3 regions of the Silvania sp. genome follow, and region 2 is predicted to be linked to each of the others. Evidence: predicted binding sites of a transcription regulator. Region 2 holds the regulator's gene; each other region holds the start of a gene.

Region 1 (4,229 bases), on a different contig from region 2:
CATGGTCCCGCCAGTGCTCGTGCCGGTCCCCGTACCGCTGCCGGTGTTGATCTGGCTGTTATCAACATTGTTCGGGGCGAGGTTCTGGTGTGCATCAGGTGCTAATGCGCCGGCATCTGCGGCGGCATTAGCCTGACCATTGCCGTTTTCAGAACCTTGTGTCTGATCGGCCGCCAGCGCAGCGCCGCTCGCCAGGGTAAGGGTTGCTGTCAGGAAAAGGGTGGTGAGTTTAGTCATTTTCATCATGCTGCTCCTGTTCTGGTCGTTATGTTCTGGATAACTTGTTTCCACAGTGCATATGCGAAATCGACATGCTGCTCAGTGGTCAAAGATGCCGCGATCCAAACTTAGGTCAGTATGGAATCGCGATAAAATAAATAAATGCAGTGTATACAGTTAAAAAGTTTAGGGCGGATCTCGTTTTTCGCTACTTTGTGGGGTTTTTTAAGTGAATTCCAGGATTTATCTGCCTGCAGTGTAAAAGGGCGTTTACACTTCCTGACTGAGCAGTTAGATTGAAAGCATTGCATTCAACTATAAAAGTATGCCAACGCTGGAAAGAAGATGAATTATCAGAATGACGATTTACGTATCAAAGAGATCAATGAGTTATTACCCCCTGTAGCGCTCCTTGAGAAGTTTCCCGCCACCGAAAATGCTGCTAACACCGTGTCCCATGCCCGTAAAGCGATCCACAAGATCCTGAAAGGAAATGACGATCGTCTGTTAGTGGTGATCGGTCCGTGCTCGATTCACGATCCACTTGCGGCAAAAGAGTACGCGACGCGCTTGCTGACGCTGCGTGAGACGCTGAAGGATGAGCTGGAAATTGTCATGCGCGTCTACTTTGAAAAGCCGCGCACCACCGTGGGCTGGAAAGGGCTGATTAACGATCCGCATATGGATAACAGCTTCCAGATCAACGATGGCCTGCGTATCGCGCGTAAGCTGCTGCTGGATATTAACGACAGCGGCCTGCCGGCGGCGGGTGAGTTCCTCGACATGATCACCCCGCAGTACATGGCAGACCTGATGAGCTGGGGTGCCATTGGCGCGCGTACCACTGAATCCCAGGTGCACCGCGAGCTGGCGTCCGGCCTTTCCTGTCCGGTTGGCTTCAAGAACGGTACCGACGGCACCATCAAAGTGGCTATCGACGCCATTAACGCCGCCGGGGCGCCGCACTGCTTCCTCTCCGTGACCAAATGGGGTCACTCCGCGATTGTGAACACCAGCGGGAATGGCGATTGCCATATCATCCTGCGCGGCGGTAAAGAGCCGAACTACAGTGCAGCACACGTCGCAGAAGTGAAGGCGGGTCTGGATAACGCCGGTCTTGCTCCGCAGGTGATGATCGACTTCAGCCACGCCAACTCCAGCAAGCAGTACAAAAAGCAGATGGACGTTGGGTCTGACGTTTGCCAGCAGATTGCGGGCGGCGAAAAGGCGATTATCGGCGTGATGATCGAAAGCCATCTGGTGGAAGGTAATCAGAATCTGGAAGGCAGCGAGCCGCTGGTTTACGGTAAAAGCGTGACCGATGCCTGCATCGGCTGGGACGATACTGAAACGGTACTGCGTCAGCTGGCGAGCGCGGTAAAAGCCCGTCGCGGCTAAAAAAATGCCGGAGGTTATCCGGCATCGCGTACTTAAGGCCCGGTCATCGCGACCGGGCTTTTTTATTACTTGGCTTTACCCTGGTTTGCAACGGCCGCCGCTTTCGCCGCGATCTCGTCCGCGTTACCCAGATAGTAGCGCTTGATTGGGTTGAAGTTTTCGTCGAACTCATACACCAGCGGTACGCCGGTTGGGATGTTCAGCTCGAGGATTTCGTCTTCGCCCATTTTGTCCAGGTACTTCACCAGCGCACGCAGGGAGTTACCGTGAGCAGCGATGATCACGCGCTCACCGCTTTTCAGGCGTGGCAGAATGGTTTCTTCCCAGTAAGGCACAACGCGATCGATAGTCAGCGCCAGGCTCTCAGTGGTTGGCAGCTCTGCGTCAGTCAGTGATGCGTAACGCGGGTCGTGGCCTGGGAAACGCTCGTCATCTTTGGTCAGCTCTGGTGGGGTGATCGCAAAACCACGACGCCACTGCTTAACCTGCTCGTCACCGTATTTCTCTGCAGTTTCGGCTTTGTTCAGACCCTGCAGTGCACCGTAGTGACGCTCGTTCAGTTTCCAGGATTTCTCAACCGGCAGCCAGGCCTGATCCAGTTCGTCAAGAACGTTCCACAGGGTGTGGATGGCACGTTTCAGCACGGAGGTATAAGCAAAATCGAAGCTGAAGCCTTCATCTTTCAGCAGTTTGCCTGCTGCTTTCGCTTCACCTACGCCTTTCTCGGACAGGTCAACATCATACCAACCGGTAAAACGGTTTTCGTTGTTCCACTGGCTTTCGCCATGACGCACCAGAACCAGCTTAGTTACAGCCATATCTTACTCCTCCAAATCAAGCATTATTTGAATGATAACAATTCTCATTATATTGCCGCAGCCGTGCCGCGGGCAACGCTTAACCCTAACCATAGCGAAAATAGTGTCGCAGTGTAAGATGCTTGTGAATGAGGGGTTGTGATTTTGTCCGTGAATGGCGCTATTTTCAGCAAGATGGGTAAAAAAAGCCCTCCAGATGGAGGGCCCGATTTTATTGCGCAATAAAGTGGTATTCCGTAACGCTCACGTAGACTTCCCCCGGGCGTAAAACGCAGTCCGGCTGCGGCCACTCGGCATGGTTCGGGCTGTCCGGTAAAAACTCACTTTCCAGCGCCAGACCCTGCCATTCACTGTATTCCCCTTGCTCACGCGCCGGGGTGCCGCCAAGGTAGTTACCTGAATAGAATTGCAGAGCAGGGGCGGTGGTATACACCGTCATCTGCAGCTTGTCATCGGCCGACCACAGATGCGCAGCAGGCTGACTCACGTCGCCCTGCGCGTCGAGCAGGAAGGCATGATCGTAACCTTTCACTTTGCGCTGATCGGCATCAGCCAGGAAATCCTGGGCGATAACTTTGGGGGTGCGGAAATCAAAGCTGGTATCGGCAACTGCCTTCAGTCCATCCTGCGGGATCCCCATCTCATCGACAGGTAAATAGGCTTGTGCCAGCAGTTGCAGCTTGTGATTGCGAACGTCGCTGCAGTCGCCGTCGAGGTTGAAGTAGGCGTGATTGGTCAGGTTGACCGGGCAAGGCTTGTCCACCGTGGCGCGATACTCAATGGCGACGCGGTTGTCTTCCGTTAAACGGTAATGCACGCTCACTGCGCAGTTGCCCGGAAAACCCTGATCGCCGTCGGGTGAGTCGAGCGCCAGCAGCGCTTCGCCATTGTTTTGCTGCACGATGCGCCAGCGGCGTTTATCAAAGCCTTCTGGCCCGCCATGGAGCTGGTTTTCGCCCTGGCTTGGCAGCAGGGGGTAACGCACGCCATCCAGCTCGAAACAGCTTTTGGCGATCCGGTTGGCGTAGCGACCCACAGAGGCCCCCAGGAATGCCGTTTGCTCAACGTACTGTTCCGGGGAAGCGCAGCCGAGCAGCGTTTCGCGCACGCTGCCGTCATTCATCGGGACGCGTGCTGAAAGCAGCGTGGCGCCCCAGTCCATCACCGTGACCACCATCCCCGCGCGGTTGCGCAGGGTTAACAGGCGATACGGCAGACCATCCGGGGCGAGGGTGGGGGTTTCTCTTAGCACTGGCCCGCTCCTTGTGAGGCATTGCAGACGTAGAACGTCTCTTTGATGCCGGTTTTGGCTTCGTACTGCTGTTCAACAGCCTGCTGAACAACCGGGACTAACGCTTCCGGCACCAGCGCGACGATGCAGCCACCGAAGCCGCCGCCGGTCATGCGCACGCCGCCCTGCTCGCCAATTGCGGCTTTCACAATCTCTACCAGGGTGTCGATCTGTGGCACGGTAATTTCGAAGTCATCCCGCATCGAGGCATGGGACTGCGCCATCAGTTCACCCATTCGCAGCAGATCGCCTTTTTCCAGCGCCGCAGCGGCTTCAACGGTACGGGCGTTCTCGGTCAGGACGTGACGCACGCGTTTTGCCACCACCGGATCCAGCTCATGGGCGACTTTATTGAACTCGTTGAGCGACACGTCGCGCAGGGCGGTTTGCTGGAAGAAGCGCGCCCCGGTTTCGCACTGCTCGCGGCGGGTGTTGTACTCACTGCCCACCAGCGTACGTTTGAAATTACTGTTGATAATAATAACCGCAGCGCCTTTAGGCAG
Region 2 (4,229 bases):
TCTCTCCAAAGGCTCAGGCCGAAGGTTTTGTCGATGATTCAACCCTGACGGGCGGTGTCTATTACTGGCAGCGTGAACGTGACCGTAAAGACGTTGAATCAGACAAATACAAAACTAACCTCGCTCACTCCACCTGGAACGCCAACCTTGATTTCCAGTCCGGCTATGCAGCGGACATGTTCGGTCTTGATCTGGCCGCCTTCACCGCGATTGAAATGGCGGAAAACGGCGACAGCGGACACCCGAACGAAATTGCATTCTCCTCCAGCAACAAAGCCTACAAAGAGGACTGGTCCGGCGATAAGAGCGGGATCAGCCTGTACAAAGCGGCAGCCAAATTTAAATACGGTCCGGCCTGGGCGCGCGGTGGCTGGCTTCAGCCTACTGGTCAAACCTTATTAGCGCCGCACTGGAGCTTTATGCCGGGTACATACCAGGGCGCTGAAGCCGGGGCGAACTTTGACTACGGCGATAGCGGGGCGTTGAGTTTCTCCTACATGTGGACCAACGAGTACAAAGCGCCGTGGCACCTCGAGATGGACAAGTTCTATCAAAACGACAGAAAGACCCGCGTCGACTATCTCCACTCCCTTGGTGCGAAATACGATTTCAAAAACAACCTGATTCTGGAAGCGGCATTCGGTCAGGCTGAAGGCTATATTGATCAGTATTTTGCCAAAGCCAGTTATAAGATGGATGTGGTGGGCGGCCCGCTGTCGACCAGCTATCAGTTCTACGGCACCCGTGATAAAGCCAACGACAGCACCGTCAATGATATCTACGACGGCACCGCCTGGCTGCAGGCGCTGACCCTGGGCTACAAAGTCGGGCAGGTGGATTTACGCCTGGAGGGGACTTACGTCAAAGCCGAAGGACAGCAAGGCTACTTCCTGCAGCGTATGACCCCAACCTATGCCTCTTCCAACGGTCGTCTGGATGTCTGGTGGGATAACCGCTCCGACTTTAACGCCAACGGCGAAAAAGCGGTCTTCTTTGGTGCGATGTACGATCTGAGCAACTGGAACATGGCAGGCTGGAGCGTCGGTGGCTCGTATGTCTACGCCTGGGATGCGAAGCCAGCGGACTGGTTTATCAACAGCGCGGGCCAGCGCGAAAACAACCCGTCCAACAACATCAAAGAGTCAGCCTATAGCCTGGATGCGATCTACGTCCTGCAGGACGGTCGTGCGAAAGGCACTATGTTCAAGCTGCACTTCACCCAGTACGACAATCACTCCAGTATCCCAAGCTACGGCGGCGGTTACGGCAACATCTTCCAGGATGAGCGCGACGTGAAGTTTATGGTTATCGCCCCATTCACTATCTTCTGATGATGCTTCCGGCGGGGTTACACCCGCCGAAACGGAGACCGCTATGTTGAAAAAAATCCTGTTTGTCGCGGTATTTGCCGCCGGGCTTACCGCCTGCGCAGAGCCGCAGACCCAGAAAGAAGATTCACGTCTGAAAGAGGCTTATAGCGCCTGTATTAATACCGCAGAGGGATCGCCGGAGAAGATCGAAGCCTGCCAAAGCGTGCTGAACGTGCTTAAGCAAGAGAAAGCGCACGAGCAGTTTGCGACCCAGGAAACGATAAGAGTGGCTGATTATCAGGCCTGTATTCAGGCGCGCAAAACCGGAAACGATCAGGAAGTGACGAAGCGTTGCGACCAAATCTGGAAGGAAATTCGCAGTAATAACAGCAAGTAATCAGCTGTTATTAGGCCCGGTATGCGTCAGCGCTACCGGGTTTTTTTTGCATAAAAAAAGCCAACCGTCAGGTTGGCTTAGCGTGTGCGGATGAATTATTTCGCGTCGTGCGCGTGGTCATCTGCAGTGCAGTCGCCTTCAGCGCAGTGGCCGTACAGGTAAAGACTGTGGTTGGTCAGACGAATGCCGTGACGTGCAGCAATTTCACGCTGACGGGATTCAATAGAGTCGTCGCTGAATTCGATCACTTTGCCGCAATCCAGGCAAATCAGGTGATCGTGATGATGCTGCTGCGTCAGTTCGAAAACGGATTTACCGCCTTCGAAGTTATGGCGTGTAACGATGCCAGCGTCGTCAAACTGGTTCAGTACACGGTACACCGTGGCCAGACCAATCTCTTCGCCCATGTCGATCAGACGCTTGTATAAGTCTTCCGCACTGACATGATGGTTATCCGGACCCTGAAGCACTTCCAGAATTTTTAACCGTGGAAGCGTGACTTTCAGTCCGGCCTTCTTTAATGCGGTATTGTTGTCAGTCATGCGGAATCTGTCCTGTTGCTAAACGATTCACTTCTATAGAAGAAGTGACAGAAAGTGCACCTGAGAGAATGCGTCTCATTATAGAACTGCCATGGCTGAATGAAAACTGCAAGTCTCAAGCAAAGTATGCTTATAAAAACGTGGTACCGCCAACAAACTTGTTACAGGGTGACCCGTTTAATCCTGGTTGATTGTACAGGTATGACAGCAAAAGTTAAAAATTTGTAGCAATTATTTTGATTGATAATACCTATCAATGCGGCGTAACTACAGGTTACGCCGCCACAACATCAGGCGTTGAGGATGTCGTCGAGGTGCAGCTCTTCGCGGATCTGCTTAACCCATTTGTCCACGCGCTCTGCGGTCAGCTCCGGCTGGCGGTCTTCGTCGATAGCCAGTCCCACAAAGTTGTCATCATCAGCCAGACCTTTAGAGGCTTCGAAGTGATAGCCTGCAGTTGGCCAGTGGCCCACGATCACTGCGCCACGCGGCTCAATGATGTCGCGAATGGTGCCCAGCGCATCGCAGAAGTACTCTGCGTAGTCTTCCTGGTCGCCACAGCCGAACAGGGCTACCAGTTTGCCATTGAAGTCGATCTCTTCCAGAGACGGGAAGAAGTCGTCCCAGTCGCACTGCGCTTCACCGTAGTACCAGGTTGGGATGCCCAGCAGCAAGATATCGTAACCTGCGATGTCTTCTTTGCTGCTTTTCGCAATGTCATGCACATCGGCAACGTCTTTACCAAGCTGTTTTTGAATGTTTTTCGCGATGTTTTCGGTGTTACCGGTGTCGCTGCCGAAAAAAATGCCGATGATTGCCATGAGTAAAATAACCTCTTGAAACTTAATAGTATGGTGGCGCAATTTAGCCACGGATAAGGGCAATCATAGCAGAACAGAGAAGCCTGCGGAAACTGCTATCGCGCAGGACTGCACTCTGTGCTACATGAAAGCAACAAGGAGGGGAGTTTTCTGACTTACGCTTTGTCGTGCCATTTCTCGAGCTGCAGGATCAGCATCTCTTCAATAAGCTCACTGCGGCTGATGTCGCGGGCATTTGCCAGCTCGTTCAGCGCATCGACGGCGTCCGCATTGAGTTTCAGCTCGACGCGTTTAAGCCCACGACTTTTATCGCGTTTGAGCTGATTGCGCTTATTAATGCGCAGCTGTTCATCACGCGAATGCGGATTGGTTTTCGGTCGTCCCGGGCGCCGCTCATTCGCGAACAGATCTATTGTTGTGCGGTCCGTGTTTTCTTTGGCCATGATTCTGAGACTTCGGGGGAAACAAGACGCCCTGCTAAAGCCCGGGCGATAAGCGCGCCATCATACATCAGCGAAATCGGCACGCCAACGACTGGTGGCCCGCAGGCGACCAGTCGCTCTCTTTTTAATCAATTTTCGATGTCGGCGAGGTAACGGCGGATGGCACGCAGCACGGCATCGGGTTTTTCGGCATGCACCCAGTGCCCGGCACCGGCAATCACATGCGCCCGCGCCCGCGGGAATTGCGCCAGCAGCGCGTCCCGATACGCTTCGGTGACGTAGGGCGAATTGCCGCCGGGAATAAACAGCGCCGGGTGCGACCAGGCCGGCACCGGCTGCCAGCCAACGATGTTGCTGTACTGATCCCACAGCGCAGGCACGTTAAAGCGCCACTCACCGTCCACGAAGGATTTCAGCAGAAACTGCACCACACCTTCTTCATCAAGGTGCTCACGCATCACCGTGGCGGCCTGCTGGCGGGTGCTGACCCCGGCCTCTGTAACGGCATTAATCGCGGCGAAAATCTCATCGTGGCGGCGCACGGCATAATCCACCGGGGCCACGTCGATCACCACCAGACCGTCAATACGTTCAGGTGCAAGCGCGGTCAGCGCCATCACCGCTTTACCGCCCATGGAGTGGCCGACAAGCGTCGCCTTTTCAATATTGTGGGCGTCCAGCGTATCGAGCAGATCCTGAGCCATATCGGCATAGGT
Region 3 (4,229 bases), on a different contig from region 2:
GTTGGGGTCAGGATGTGGCAGGACAGTTAATTCTTCGCAGAGCCGATTTTTTTGCCTCTACCGCCCAGGCCGTGGCGGTAGCGGATCGCTATCCGCAAAATGTCTTTGCCGAACATACCCATGACTTTTGTGAGCTGGTGCTGGTGTGGCGCGGCAATGGCCTGCACGTCCTCAACGATCGCCCTTACCGCATCACCCGCGGGGATCTGTTTTACATCCGCGCTGAAGATAAGCACGCCTACGCCTCGGTTAACGATCTGGTGCTGCAAAACGTCATTTACTGCCCTGACCGGCTGCGGCTCAACGTTGACTGGGGGGCGAATATTCCGGGCTTTCTCGATGCCCGCGCCAACCCGCACTGGCGACTGGGCAGCAACGGCATGGCGCTGGTGCGTCCGGTGATCGCCCAGTTGGAGCAGGAGAGCCAGAAGAACGATCCCCACGCGTTCGAACTGTCTGAGCTGCTGTTTGCCCAGTTGGTGTTAACCCTGAACCGCTACCGCTTTGCCACCGATGGCCCCGCCGCCAGCGGGCAGGAGGCGTTGCTGGATAAGTTGATTACCGCGCTGGCGGGCAGCCTCAACCGCAGCTTTGTGCTGGAAAAGTTCTGTGAACAGGAGCAGTGCAGCGAGCGCGCCCTGCGCCAGCAGTTCCGTACCCAGACTGGGATGACGGTCAACCATTACCTGCGCCAGCTGCGGATCTGCCACGCGCAGTATCTGCTCCAGCACACCGAGATGATGGTCAGCGAAGTGGCGATGCAGTGCGGGTTTGAGGACAGTAACTATTTTTCGGTGGTATTTAACCGGGAGATAGGGATGACGCCGGTTCAGTGGCGTCATCGCAGTCGAAAAGCGGCGTAATCAGTTCGCCATGCCGAGGCCGACAATGTTGGCCGCAATAATGATCACCACACAGCCCAGACTCAGCACGCCCACCGGCCGGCGCCCGGCGTTATTCCACTCTTTAAGCACCAGACCCACCAGCCCGCCACACAGCACGTAGAAGCTCATGTGAAGCATCCAGCTCATGTAGTCGAACTGGGCTGGAATGCTGGCATGGCCCCAGGCATAGAAGAAGAACTGCAGATACCACATCAGGCCGCCGAGCGCCGACAGCAGCACGTTGGTGATGATCAGTGATTTAGCCAGCGAGAAATCCGCTTTTACCGACAGATCGTTCACTTTTGCCAGACGAATAAAGCAGAAACCGAGATTAACCAACGCGCCGCCGCCCATGATCACCACGTAGCTTGGCAGGGCGACGTATAGCGGATCGACCCCCAGCGCGGCCGCGGCTTCATGCATCGGTTTGGCGGCGTTCATCGCAAATGACATACCGGCCGAGAAGATGCCGCACATTACCGCCAGCACCAGACCTTTCTTCAGATTGAAGTCCGCAGCTTTGATGCCCATCTTGCGCTCTTTCAACTGACCCGCGCGCGTAACGATACCCACGCCGATCACCGCTACCAGCACGCCTAACAGCGTCATACGGCCACCTTCGGTACTGATGAGCACGTCAAAGTTACCATTCAGGATCGGCGTCATCAGGGTGCCGACAATCAGCGTAATGCCGATCGCGATGCCGATGCCCATCGACATGCCGAGATAACGCATGGTCAGACCGTAGTTGATATTACCGATGCCCCACATCGCGCCGAACATAAAGACCGGCAGCAGGGTTGAGGCGTTAAAGGAGGAGAAATAGCCCCAGAAATCGGGCAGCAGGATGGCGCTGATGGTCCAGGGCAAAATCAGCCATGACACCGTACCGCCAACGGACCACATGGTTTCCCATGACCAGTGTTTCACCTTTTTAAACGGGGCATAGAAACAGGCTGCACTGGCTGCACCTATCAAATGCCAGAAAATACCCATCGTAATTGCATGATTCATTTTTACATCCTCATCGTTTTTATATGTCGTTGTCTTCCTGTCGACTTGATGAGTGTAAAAATTAAGCGGTAAGAGAACCTTCGGAGGATTGCCGCGTTTTGCTTTCTGATGGCAACGAACACGTTAACCGCGTGAGGAGACTCACAATTTCGCTTTCATAACCAGACGTTATAACCTTATTAGAACTACGGCATTGATAAACATTTTCAATATCATTTAATTAACTATAATGAACCAACTGCTTACGCGGCATTAACACCTTTGCCGCCCGACAATAATGGAGATGATTATGAGTTATACCCTGCCATCCCTGCCGTACGCTTATGACGCACTGGAGCCGCATTTCGACAAGCAGACGATGGAAATCCATCACACCAAACACCACCAGGCTTATGTCAACAACGCTAACGCTGCACTGGAAAGCCTGCCGGAATTCGCTGACCTGTCTGCAGAAGAGCTGATCGCTAAACTGGATCAACTGCCAGCTGACAAGAAAACTGTACTGCGCAACAACGCAGGCGGTCATGCGAACCACAGCTTCTTCTGGAAAGGCCTGAAAACCGGCACCACCCTACAGGGTGACCTGAAATCCGCTATCGAGCGCGACTTCGGTTCCGTTGATAACTTCAAAGCTGAGTTTGAAAAAGCCGCTGCAACCCGCTTCGGTTCTGGCTGGGCGTGGCTGGTGCTGAAAGGCGACAAACTGGCTGTGGTTTCTACCGCGAACCAGGACTCCCCGCTGATGGGTGAAGCAGTTTCTGGCGCATCCGGTTTCCCAATCGTGGGCCTGGACGTGTGGGAACACGCTTACTACCTGAAATTCCAGAACCGTCGTCCAGACTACATCAAAGCATTCTGGGACGTCGTGAACTGGGACGAAGCAGCAGCGCGTTTCGCCGCTAAAAAATAAGGTTGCATTGCCGCCTGTGAGAAGCGAGTCTGATGACTCGCTTTTTTTGTCTCTGCAGAAAGGAGCAGCGATGCACTATCCGGTGAATGTTTTTACAGGCAAGGTCAGGGATTACGACGGCAGCCGTCCGAGCGCCATTGCCAAACGCCAGGTTGACGGTGAACTGATGTTGACCGACCTGGGGCTGGCAGGCGATGAGCAGGCCGAAAAGAAAATTCACGGCGGGCCAGAGCGCGCGCTGTGCCACTATCCGCGAGAACACTATCAGCACTGGGCGCGCGAGTATCCCGCTCAGGCCGATCTGTTTGTCGCCCCCGCTTTTGGCGAGAACCTCTCTACCGATGGGATGACGGAGCAAAACGTCTTTATCGGCGATATCTTCCGCTGGGGAGAAACGCTAATCCAGGTCACTCAGCCGCGTTCACCTTGCTTTAAGCTCAACTATCATTTTGGCATCAGTGATATGTCGGCCCAGCTGCAAAACGCAGGTAAAACCGGCTGGCTGTATCGCGTGGTGCTGGCGGGCAATGTCTCCGCCGATGCCCCCCTGGAACTGGCTTCCCGTCTGAGCGACGTGTCGGTTTATGATGCCTGTGCCATTGCGTGGCATATGCCGTTTGATGACGATCAGTACCGGCGTCTGCTATCGGCGGCGGGCTTGTCCACCAGCTGGACACGAACGATGCAAAAGCGCCGCATTAGCGGCCAGATCGAAGATAATTCTCGCAGATTGTGGGGAAGTTGAGAGTCAGGCCGGGTAGGGCATAGCCGCCACCCGGCACAACACAGGCTACGAACGTTTATACAACGGCAGCCACAGGGTTAAACGCAACCCACCCAGCGGGCTGTCATCGGCTTTCACCCAGCCGCGATGCTGCTGAATGGCGGTCTCGACAATCGCCAGACCCAACCCGGTGCCGCCAGATTCACGGTCGCGGGCCTCGTCGGTACGGTAGAACGGACGGAAAATCTGCTCGCGATCTTCCGGGCTCACGCCAGGACCGTCATCATCCACGTTGATGGTGATACCGTCTTTATCCACCGCAAATGCAACCTCAATTTTGGTATGCGAGTAGCGCAGGGCGTTGCGCACGATATTCTCCAGCGCGCTTTCCAGCGTGTTGGGGTTACCGTACAGCGGCCAGGGCCCTGGTGGGAAGTTGACGGTGAACGATTTACCCACCTGTTCCGCTTCGAAGGCGGCGTTGTCCAGCACCTCATGCCACAGGTGATTGGCTTTCACCGTTTCGCTGACCAGCGCGTTCTTCTGCTGATTGCGCGACATCACCAGCAGGTCGTTGATCATGCTGTCCAGACGGTGCGCTTCCGTTTCGATACGTTCCAGCTCTTTGCTTTCACCACTGCGGCGGCGCAGCAGGGCGGTGCCCAATTGCAGACGCGTCAGCGGGGTACGCAATTCA

What was found. The regulator Fur, encoded in region 2, represses iron uptake genes when iron is present. The targets are predictions, from matches to a motif close to ATAATAATGAGAACNACTATCAA.
Region 1: a site for Fur is predicted at 2,467-2,489, ahead of gpmA (2,3-diphosphoglycerate-dependent phosphoglycerate mutase). Genes of this name have one in related genera too.
Region 3: a site for Fur is predicted at 2,092-2,114, ahead of sodA (superoxide dismutase [Mn]). Genes of this name have one in related genera too.

The regions. Positions count from the first base shown of each region.
Region 1 is NZ_JBOGBT010000036.1:22,356-26,584, forward strand. It holds gene ACRDD5_RS07230 (protein YbgS) at 1-243, opposite strand, end outside; gene aroG (3-deoxy-7-phosphoheptulonate synthase AroG) at 565-1,617, shown strand; gene gpmA (2,3-diphosphoglycerate-dependent phosphoglycerate mutase) at 1,683-2,435, opposite strand; gene galM (galactose-1-epimerase) at 2,647-3,687, opposite strand; gene galK (galactokinase) at 3,681-4,229, opposite strand, start outside.
Region 2 is NZ_JBOGBT010000109.1:23,895-28,123, reverse strand. It holds gene chiP (chitoporin ChiP) at 1-1,331, shown strand, start outside; gene chiQ (ChiQ/YbfN family lipoprotein) at 1,378-1,707, shown strand; gene fur (ferric iron uptake transcriptional regulator) at 1,803-2,249, opposite strand; gene fldA (flavodoxin FldA) at 2,540-3,070, opposite strand; gene ybfE (LexA regulated protein) at 3,226-3,513, opposite strand; gene ybfF (esterase) at 3,642-4,229, opposite strand, start outside.
Region 3 is NZ_JBOGBT010000106.1:26,989-31,217, forward strand. It holds gene rhaR (HTH-type transcriptional activator RhaR) at 15-863, shown strand; gene rhaT (L-rhamnose/proton symporter RhaT) at 864-1,898, opposite strand; gene sodA (superoxide dismutase [Mn]) at 2,188-2,808, shown strand; gene yiiM (6-hydroxyaminopurine reductase) at 2,879-3,553, shown strand; gene cpxA (envelope stress sensor histidine kinase CpxA) at 3,599-4,229, opposite strand, start outside.